DNA from 2 places in the Demetria terragena DSM 11295 genome. Region 1 is predicted to be linked to the other one. Evidence: predicted binding sites of a transcription regulator. Region 1 holds the regulator's gene; the other holds the start of a gene.
What was found. The regulator LexA, encoded in region 1, represses DNA repair genes until DNA is damaged. The targets are predictions, from matches to a motif close to TCGAACANNTGTTCGA.
Positions count from the first base shown of each region.

Region 2: ruvC (crossover junction endodeoxyribonuclease RuvC) is a predicted target of LexA. The motif match lies at 2,457-2,472, and genes of this name have one in related genera.

Region 1 covers NZ_AQXW01000004.1:696,357-700,569, reverse strand. The annotation lists gene F562_RS0107450 (LysR family transcriptional regulator) at 1-188, opposite strand, end outside; gene F562_RS0107445 (Sir2 family NAD-dependent protein deacetylase) at 746-1,585, shown strand; gene lexA (transcriptional repressor LexA) at 1,560-2,279, opposite strand; gene F562_RS18430 (LysM peptidoglycan-binding domain-containing protein) at 2,568-2,957, shown strand; gene nrdR (transcriptional regulator NrdR) at 3,205-3,693, shown strand; gene F562_RS0107425 (vitamin B12-dependent ribonucleotide reductase) at 3,772-4,213, shown strand, end outside.
Region 2 covers NZ_AQXW01000004.1:283,306-287,518, reverse strand. The annotation lists gene F562_RS0105455 (aminoglycoside phosphotransferase family protein) at 1-383, shown strand, start outside; gene F562_RS18195 (GNAT family N-acetyltransferase) at 370-915, opposite strand; gene pdxT (pyridoxal 5'-phosphate synthase glutaminase subunit PdxT) at 907-1,554, shown strand; gene F562_RS0105440 (YebC/PmpR family DNA-binding transcriptional regulator) at 1,600-2,370, shown strand; gene ruvC (crossover junction endodeoxyribonuclease RuvC) at 2,490-3,026, shown strand; gene ruvA (Holliday junction branch migration protein RuvA) at 3,023-3,619, shown strand; gene ruvB (Holliday junction branch migration DNA helicase RuvB) at 3,616-4,213, shown strand, end outside.

The DNA.
Region 1 (4,213 bases):
CTGCCGGCCTCGGTCAGGCGAACCGTTCGCCCAATCCGTTCCACGAGCACCGTGCCCGTGCGTTCTTCGAGCCGACGCACCATCTGGGACACCGCCGGCTGTGAATAGCCCAGCGCGGTGGCCGCAGCCGTGAAACTACCCTCATCGGCGATGGCGCGCATGACGCGCAGCCCGGCAGCATCAATCATGACCAGAGTCTAGTTGTCTTACCATCCAGGAAGGTTGAGCGCACCTACGCCGGTTGAGCGCACCCAAGCCGGTCGAGCTCTCTAACGCCGGTCGAGCCGTTATCGCCGGTCGAGCTTGTCGAGACCTCTTGCCTTGGTCTCGATACGGCTCGCGCTGGGGCGCTCGCCTACTCGACCGGCGTGGGTTGTGGTCGAGCTCTCTAACGCCGGTCGAGCTCTCTAACGCCGGTCGAGCTTGTCGAGACCTGCCGGGGGTCTCGATACGGCTCGCGCTGGGGCGCTCGCCTACTCGACCGGCGTGGGTTGTTGTCGGGCCCGTCAACGCCGGTCTAGCTCTCTAACGCTGGTCGAGCTTGTCGAGACCCGCCGGGGTCTCGATACGGCTCGCGCTGGGGCGCTCGCCTACTCGACCGGCGTGGGGAAGGGGGCGCTCGCCTACTCGACCGGCGTGGGTTGTGGTCGAGCGCACCTACGCCGGTCGAGCTTGTCGAGACCACACCGGAGATACTGAGGTCGTGCCGTGTGCGACCTTTCCATCGCCAGGAGATGGCGACCCAGTGAAGTGGGCTGCGCTGGTGGACCTCGTCGCCGAAGGCCGGGTCTGCATCCTCTCGGGTGCTGGCCTCTCGACCGAGTCCGGCATTCCGGGCTATCGAGGTGCCGATGGCGAGCGACGAGTGACGCCCATGACGGTGAGCGAACTCCTGGCCTCGCCGCACGCGCGCCAGCGCTACTGGGCCAGGTCGTTCGTCGGATACCCCCGGTTCGCGGCCGCCGAACCCAATGACGGGCATCGTGCCGTCGCGGACCTGCAACGCTTGGGACTGACCACAGGGATCATCACCCAGAACGTCGATGGCCTGCATCAGCGAGGTGGCGCCGACGAGATCATCGAATTACACGGCTCCCTCGATGCCGTGGTCTGCGTCGATTGTGGCGAGTCCTACGCGCGGACAACCGTGGATGAGTGGCTCAGACAGGCAAATCCGCGCTTCGATCGTGAGGCCATGACCGGACAGATCCGCCCGGACGGAGACGTGCTCCTGACCGACGAGCAGGTGGCCGGTTTTGCCACGGCGAGGTGTGTGGTGTGTCGCTCAGACAGGCTTAAGCCTGACGTCGTCATGTTTGGCGAATCCGTGGCAAAACCGTTGGTGCAGAAGTGTTTTGACACCGTGGCCGAGTCATCGTGTCTGCTGGTGCTCGGCTCATCCCTGATGGTGATGTCTGGCTTCCGCTTCGCTCGGTTCGCGGCGCGTGAACGGATCCCCGTTGCGGTCATCACTCAAGGAGTGACCCGGGCCGACGCCGAAACGACCGTCAAACTCGAGAGTCCCCTTGGCGCCACCCTGACCCAACTGGTGGCAGCGGTCACACCCGGCGCAGCACCGCGGTGACCTTGCCGAGAATCGTGGCGTCGTTCCCGTCGATGGGCTCGTATGCCTCGTTATGCGGTAGCAGCCACACCTGACCGTCAGTCCGCTTGAACGTCTTGACGGTGGCCTCGTGATCGAGCATCGCCGCCACGATGTCGCCGTTGCTCGCGCTGGGCTGCTGCCGAACCACCACCCAGTCGCCATCACAAATGGCTGCGTCGATCATCGAATCGCCGACGACTTTGAGCAGAAAGAGATCGCCCTCGCCGACGAGTTGCCGGGGGAGGGGAAAGACATCTTCGACGGCTTGCTCGGCGAGAATCGGCCCACCCGCGGCGATACGGCCGACGACAGGCACGTACTCGGCCTCTGGCCGTTCGTCGTTGATTCCGGTTTCATCGACTGGCGAGTCCAGCTCGGCACTCGCCGCAGCCTTGCCGCGATAGCCCCGCTCGCGCTTGGGTTGTCCTGGCGAGACGACTTCGATCGCACGCGGTCGCATGGGATCCCGACGCAAGTAGCCTTTGCGCTCCAACATCGTGAGCTGGTGCGCCACCGAACTCGGCGACGTGAGTCCGACGGCTTCGCCGATCTCCCGCATGCTGGGCGGGTATCCACGCCGGTCGATTGAACTGCGGATGACCTGCAGCACCTTGCGTTGGCGGGTGGTCAGTGCCTTGCCATCTGGCTCTGGCATCTGGTGAATCTTGGCCATCGTCGGCGTCCTTATCTATGGCGTCCTGCTGCGGCACCGGTGTTTCCGAGGAAGTCGTTGTCGGCGGGCTTGCCGGCGGGCTTGTCGGTGGTCGCTGCTTGGCTTGTCGCTATGAGCACAGCGTATGGAGTTCAGCGAACGCAATCAAACACCTGTACGACGCGAGTGTCGCGTCATTCTCGTGATGGCGGCGGCTTGTGGACGTCGAACGTACGTGCTATACCTCGTACGCACGTCCGATCGGACAGGTGTTCGGTTAACCCGTCGCAACAGCATCAGGAGGACTCCATGAGCGCACTCGCACCCGTGCTCGATCAGCCACAGGCTCTACCCCGGCGTCGCCGCCATCTCGCCCTGGTCTCAGACGTGCCCGCACGCCCGACCTCAACGACGCTGCCGGCAGTCGCAGTGCGCTTGACGGCGCGAGGGCGTCGCGCCCTGCTCGTGACGGTCCTGGCCATCGCCATCCTGGGCGGCATGGCTGTTTCGGCGTGGGCGAGCGGTCCGACCGCGTCCGAGGATGTCACCGTGCGGCCGGGGCAGACGCTGTCTGATGTAGCGCGCGAGCGTCTTCCCGAGTTGCCGCTGAGCGCCGCAATCGCACACCTGCAACTGGCAAACGACCTCAACTCCGCGCAGGTGTCCACCGGGCAAAGGTTGCAGATCCCGGCGCCCTAGGCGCGCCGATCCGGTAGACACGCGCACTGACCTGGGCAATGTTGCGTGGTGGGGTGCCGCGATCTAGGATCGCTATATCTAGTAGTTACATGGCTGTGAGTTGTCCACATCTAGTCCACATCTCGTCCCCACGTTATCCACGAGTTACCCACAGGATTGTCCACAGGTTGGGCCGTCCGTCGGGGGACCGCCGGGCGACTTTGGGTCTAGTGGAGTCGGATGTGGTCGCCCGAGGAGGTGTTTGCCGATGCATTGTCCGTTCTGTCGTCATGACGATTCGCGGGTCGTCGACAGCCGCACCTCTGAAGATGGAACGCACATCAAACGACGTCGCCAATGTCCGTCGTGCGGGAAGAGATTCTCCACGATGGAGACGGCCAGTCTGACGGTGGTCAAGCGGTCCGGGGCGAGCGAGCCCTTCGCACGGGACAAGGTGATGGTGGGCGTGCGCAAGGCATGCCAGGGCCGTCCTGTGACCGAAGATGAGTTGGCTCTTCTTGCGCAGCGGGTTGAAGAAGCGATCCGTGCCAAGGGCATGGCCGAGATCGATGCCCACGACGTTGGCCTGGAGATTCTTGGCCCGTTGCGAGAGCTCGACGAGGTTGCCTACCTGAGGTTCGCCTCCGTCTATCAGGCCTTTGAATCCACCGAGGACTTCGAGGCAGCCATCACGGTGCTGCGCGCGGAGCGTCCTGCGGTCGGCATTGAGCCGAGTTCAGACGGACCGCCGGGCTAGTTCGAGACAACAGGCCCCGCGCGAGGGCGTCGTACTCGCGTCTGACCGAGATTCGATTTTTATGAAGGGATAGTCGTCATGACCGAGACGACCAGCGCTGCGTCACAGGCGCGTCGCAAGGGCAAAGGCCTGAAGATCGAGCGCATCTTCACCACCCCAGGAGTTCACCCCTACGACGAGGTGACCTGGCAGGCGCGCGACGTCATCCAGCAGAACTGGAAGACCGGCGAGACGATCTTCGAGCAGCGTGGGGTGGAGTTCCCCGATTTCTGGTCGGTCAACGCCTCGACGATCGTCACGACCAAGTACTTCCGCGGTGCCTTGGGTACCGACGTGCGTGAGCGCAGCCTGAAGCAGCTCATCGACCGGGTCGTGTTGACCTATGTCAAGGCTGGTCGGGAGTACGGCTATTTCACGACTGAGGACGACGCCGAGGTCTTTGAACACGAACTGACCTGGATGCTGCTGCACCAGGTGTTCGCGTTCAACAGCCCGGTGTGGTTCAACGTAGGCACGAAGA
Region 2 (4,213 bases), 410 kb from region 1:
GTCACGCGTGGACTCTGATTCGCGACGTCCCACCCGCGTCCGAACTGCCTTGCTGGGTTCATACCGACCTGTCGGCGGAGAACGTGCTTGTCGAGGACGGCGGGCGTCTGGCGGGTGTGATCGACTTCGGCGGACTCGGCGTGGGGGACCGATCGGTCGACTTGCTCTATGCCTGGAGTTTGTTCGACGAGTCAGCTCGCGACCTCTTCCGGGAGGCGTCCGGTGTCGACGGCGCCACGTGGCGCCGGGCCCGCGCCTGGGCGTTCGCAGGCCCAGGACTACTGACGTTGGCGAACTATCGGACGTCGATGCCGGATCGGACCCGTCGCCTCACGCGGATGGTTGAGGCTGTGGCTGCCGATGTGGGAGTCACTCTCCGCTGACCGCGGCGGCCCGGTCATTCGGCAACATCATGAGCAGGATCGACGGTTCGTCATCGGGCAGCCAGGACGGTCGGGCCGTGCCGACCTCCACCCAGCCACGGTGGCGATACACCGCAACCGCCGGTCCGTGTGCTTGCACCACGTCGAGCACGGGCGTACGGCCAGCACCGCGGGCAGCGGTCACCGCGGTATCGAGCAGAGCGCCCCCGATGCCGGTCCCGGCAAGCCGGTCGTCGACGAAGAGCACTGAGACGCAGGCCAATTCATGGGGTGGCCGCTGGGCGCCCGCGGACCAGATCTCAGCGAGTTGTCCCTCGGGGACGCTGGTCAGCGCGACGTGGCCCACGATCTCGCCCTCCCGTTCGGCCACCCAGGACTGCTCCTCGTTCGCACGGGCAACGAAGTTCTCTGCCGGAAATGGCAGCGGCCACCGCAGTGGATACCGTGTGCTTGGCTGCTGCCGGGCGAGCAAGGCGACAAGAGGCGCCATGTCGGTCGAGCGGCGCCTGCGAATGGAGAGATCATGGGACACAGCCACAGCGTAGAGAGCGGCCAGCCAGTGACGATCGGCGTGCTCGCTGTGCAGGGTGATGTACGCGAACACCTCACTGCTCTCACGGCCGCCGGTGCCGATGCCATCCCCGTTCGACGTCCTGTCGAGTTGGCTGCTGTTGACGGCATCGTCCTCCCCGGTGGTGAGTCGACGACCATGATCCGACTGCTACGCACCTTCGATCTGCTAGAGCCGTTGCGCGCTGCGATCGCCGCGGGACTACCCGCCTACGGTTCCTGTGCCGGAATGATCCTGCTCGCTGACCGTCTCCTCGATGGGCAAGAAGGACAGGCCACCGTTGGCGGCATCGATATGACGGTCCGGCGCAATGCCTTTGGGCGACAAGTGGATTCATTTGAAGGTGAAGTTGAGGTTCAGGGGGTGGAAGGCGGTCCGACGCGCGGCATCTTCATTCGTGCGCCCTGGGTCGAGTCGGCCGGGCCAGGCGTAGGGGTTTTGGCGCAGGTACGCGTGCAGGCTGGGGAGTTGCGCGCCGTCGCGGTGCGACAGGGAGACCTGCTTGCTACCGCGTTTCATCCTGAGGTTGGCAGCGACTATCGCGTGCACGGACTGTTCGTTGACATGGTGCGCGAGAGGCGAGCGGCCAACCACGGGTAGGGTTCTGTGCGGCAACCTGTCATCGAAATAGCGAAGGAGCGCCTCGTGTCCGGCCACTCCAAATGGGCGACCACCAAGCACAAGAAGGCGGCCATTGACGCCAAGCGAGGCAAGCTGTTCGCCAAGCTCATCAAGAACATCGAGGTCGCGGCCCGCCAAGGTGGCGGCGATTTGGCCGGAAACCCCACGCTGTACGACGCCGTACAGAAGGCCAAGAAGTCGTCGGTGCCGAATGACAACATCGATCGTGCGGTCAAGCGCGGCTCCGGGGCCGAGGCCGGGGGAGCCGACTACCTCGCGCTGACCTACGAGGGCTATGCGCCCGGCGGTATCGCCGTTCTCATCGAGTGCCTGACCGACAACAAGAACCGCGCGGTCGCCGAGGTGCGTACGGCCCTGACGCGCAACGGCGGCAGTATGGCTGAGTCTGGCTCGGTGGCTTACCTGTTCAACCGCAAGGGCGTGGTTATCGTCCCCAAGGCGCAGGAGGGTAAGGCCGACGCCACCGAGGACGACCTTCTCGAAGTGGTGCTCGACGCTGGCGCCGAGGACGTGAACGACCTGGGGGAGTCTTTCGAGATCGTGTCTGAAGCCACCGACTTCGTTGCCGTCCGGGAAGCTCTGCAGGCCGCGGGCATTGACTACGACTCCGCGGAAGCGTCCTTCGTGCCGACCGTCGAGGTGCCATTGGATGCCGACGGCGCCAAGAAGATGTTCCGAGTCATCGAAGCCCTAGAGGACAGCGACGACGTCCAGAACGTGTTTGCCAACGGTGACGTGTCTGACGAGGTTCTGGCCCAGCTCGACGAGGACTGATGCCGTCTCGTCGTGGCGAGGCTGGGGCGACGCGCCGCCCTGACCTGCTGTGCTCAGTGGTGCGCTCGGGCTAGGGTCGGTCACAACCGAACACCTGTTCGGCGAACGCGACTGACGAGGTGCAACCGGTGCGAGTGCTCGGCGTCGACCCTGGCCTGACGAGATGCGGCTTAGGAATCGTCGACGGTGGCCTAGGCCAGCCCCTGCGAATGGTGGCCGTCGGGGTGGTGCGGACCCCGGCCCAGGACGATCCGGCCGAGCGGTTGCTCTCCCTCCAAACCGAGATCGACGAGTGGATGGAACGTCATCAGCCCGATGCAGTTGCCGTCGAGCGAGTGTTCGCCAAGGCCAACATCAAAGGCATCATGGGCACCGCGCAGGCGTCGGCTGTCCCCATGCTCGCCGCAGCACGACGTGGACTTCCCCTGGCGCTGCACACCCCGTCTGAGGTCAAGGCGGCCGTGACAGGCAACGGCCGGGCCGACAAAGCTCAAGTGACCGCGATGGTCACGCGCATCCTGCGCTTGGACGTGGCGCCGCGCCCAGCGGACGCGGCAGATGCCCTGGCCCTCGCGATTTGTCATATCTGGCGAGGCGGGGCACAGGATCGTCTTGCGGCCGCGGTTGCCGCGCAGAAAAGGAGAGTTGCTCGATGATTTCCAGCGTGCGCGGACGCGTGCTGACCGTTGGTCTTGATCATGTCGTGGTTGAGGTCGGCGGCGTGGGGATGTTGACCCACACCACCCCTGCCGTTGCGACCAGTGTCCGAACGGGACAGGAAGCACAACTTGCGACCTCACTGGTCGTTCGTGAGGACTCCCTGACGTTGTACGGCTTCAGCACGCCCGCAGAGCGTGATCTTTTCGAGCAGGTTCAGACGGTCAGTGGTGTCGGCCCACGACTGGCGCTGGCCATGTTGGCCGTGCACGACCCGAATGCCTTGCAAGGCGCGATCGGCTCAGGGGATCTTGTGGCTCTGACCAAGATTCCGGGTATCGGTAAGAAGAGCGCCGAGCGCATCGTGCTGGAGTTACGCGACAAGGTCGGCGTTCCCGACGGCACCGGTGGAGCCTCGGTGACGGCGACCTCGGCCCCACGAGGCGATGTCCAAGTGAGCGAGGCACTCGTAGGCCTTGGGTGGAGCGTCAAGCAGGCTGACGACGCCGTTGCCAAGGTCACCGATGCCGCTCCTGAGGTCACCGAAGTGGCCCAGTTGTTGCGGTTGGCTTTGCGGGAGTTGGGCCGGTGAGCACTGAATACGACGACCAGTCCTACGACGCGTCGTACGACGGTGCGCGCATCGTTGACCCGGGTGGCCAGGATGATGAGCGCCGCATCGAGGCGGCGCTGCGGCCTCGGCGACTCGCCGACTTTCCCGGTCAGCCGCGCGTCAGCGACCAACTGGGCTTGGTCCTGGAGGCAGCGCGTCGGCGCGGACGGCCGCCCGACCACGTCCTGATGTCAGGGCCGCCCGGTCTGGGCAAGACGTCCCTGGCAATGATCATTGCGGCCGAACTCGAGCAGCCGATCAGGATCACGAGCGGGCCTGCCATCCAGCACGCCGGCGACCTGGCGGCGATTTTGTCCTCGTTGGCTGAAGGTGAGGTGCTCTTCATCGACGAGATCCACCGCATGGCCCGTGCGGCAGAAGAAATGCTCTATCTCGCGATGGAGGATTTCCGCGTCGATGTCATCGTGGGTAAGGGACCCGGTGCCACGGCCATTCCGTTGGAGTTGCCGCCCTTCACCGTGGTGGGCGCCACCACCCGCTCAGGGCTGCTTCCCGCGCCGCTGCGAGATCGCTTCGGTTTCACCGGTCACCTCGACTACTACACCGCCGATG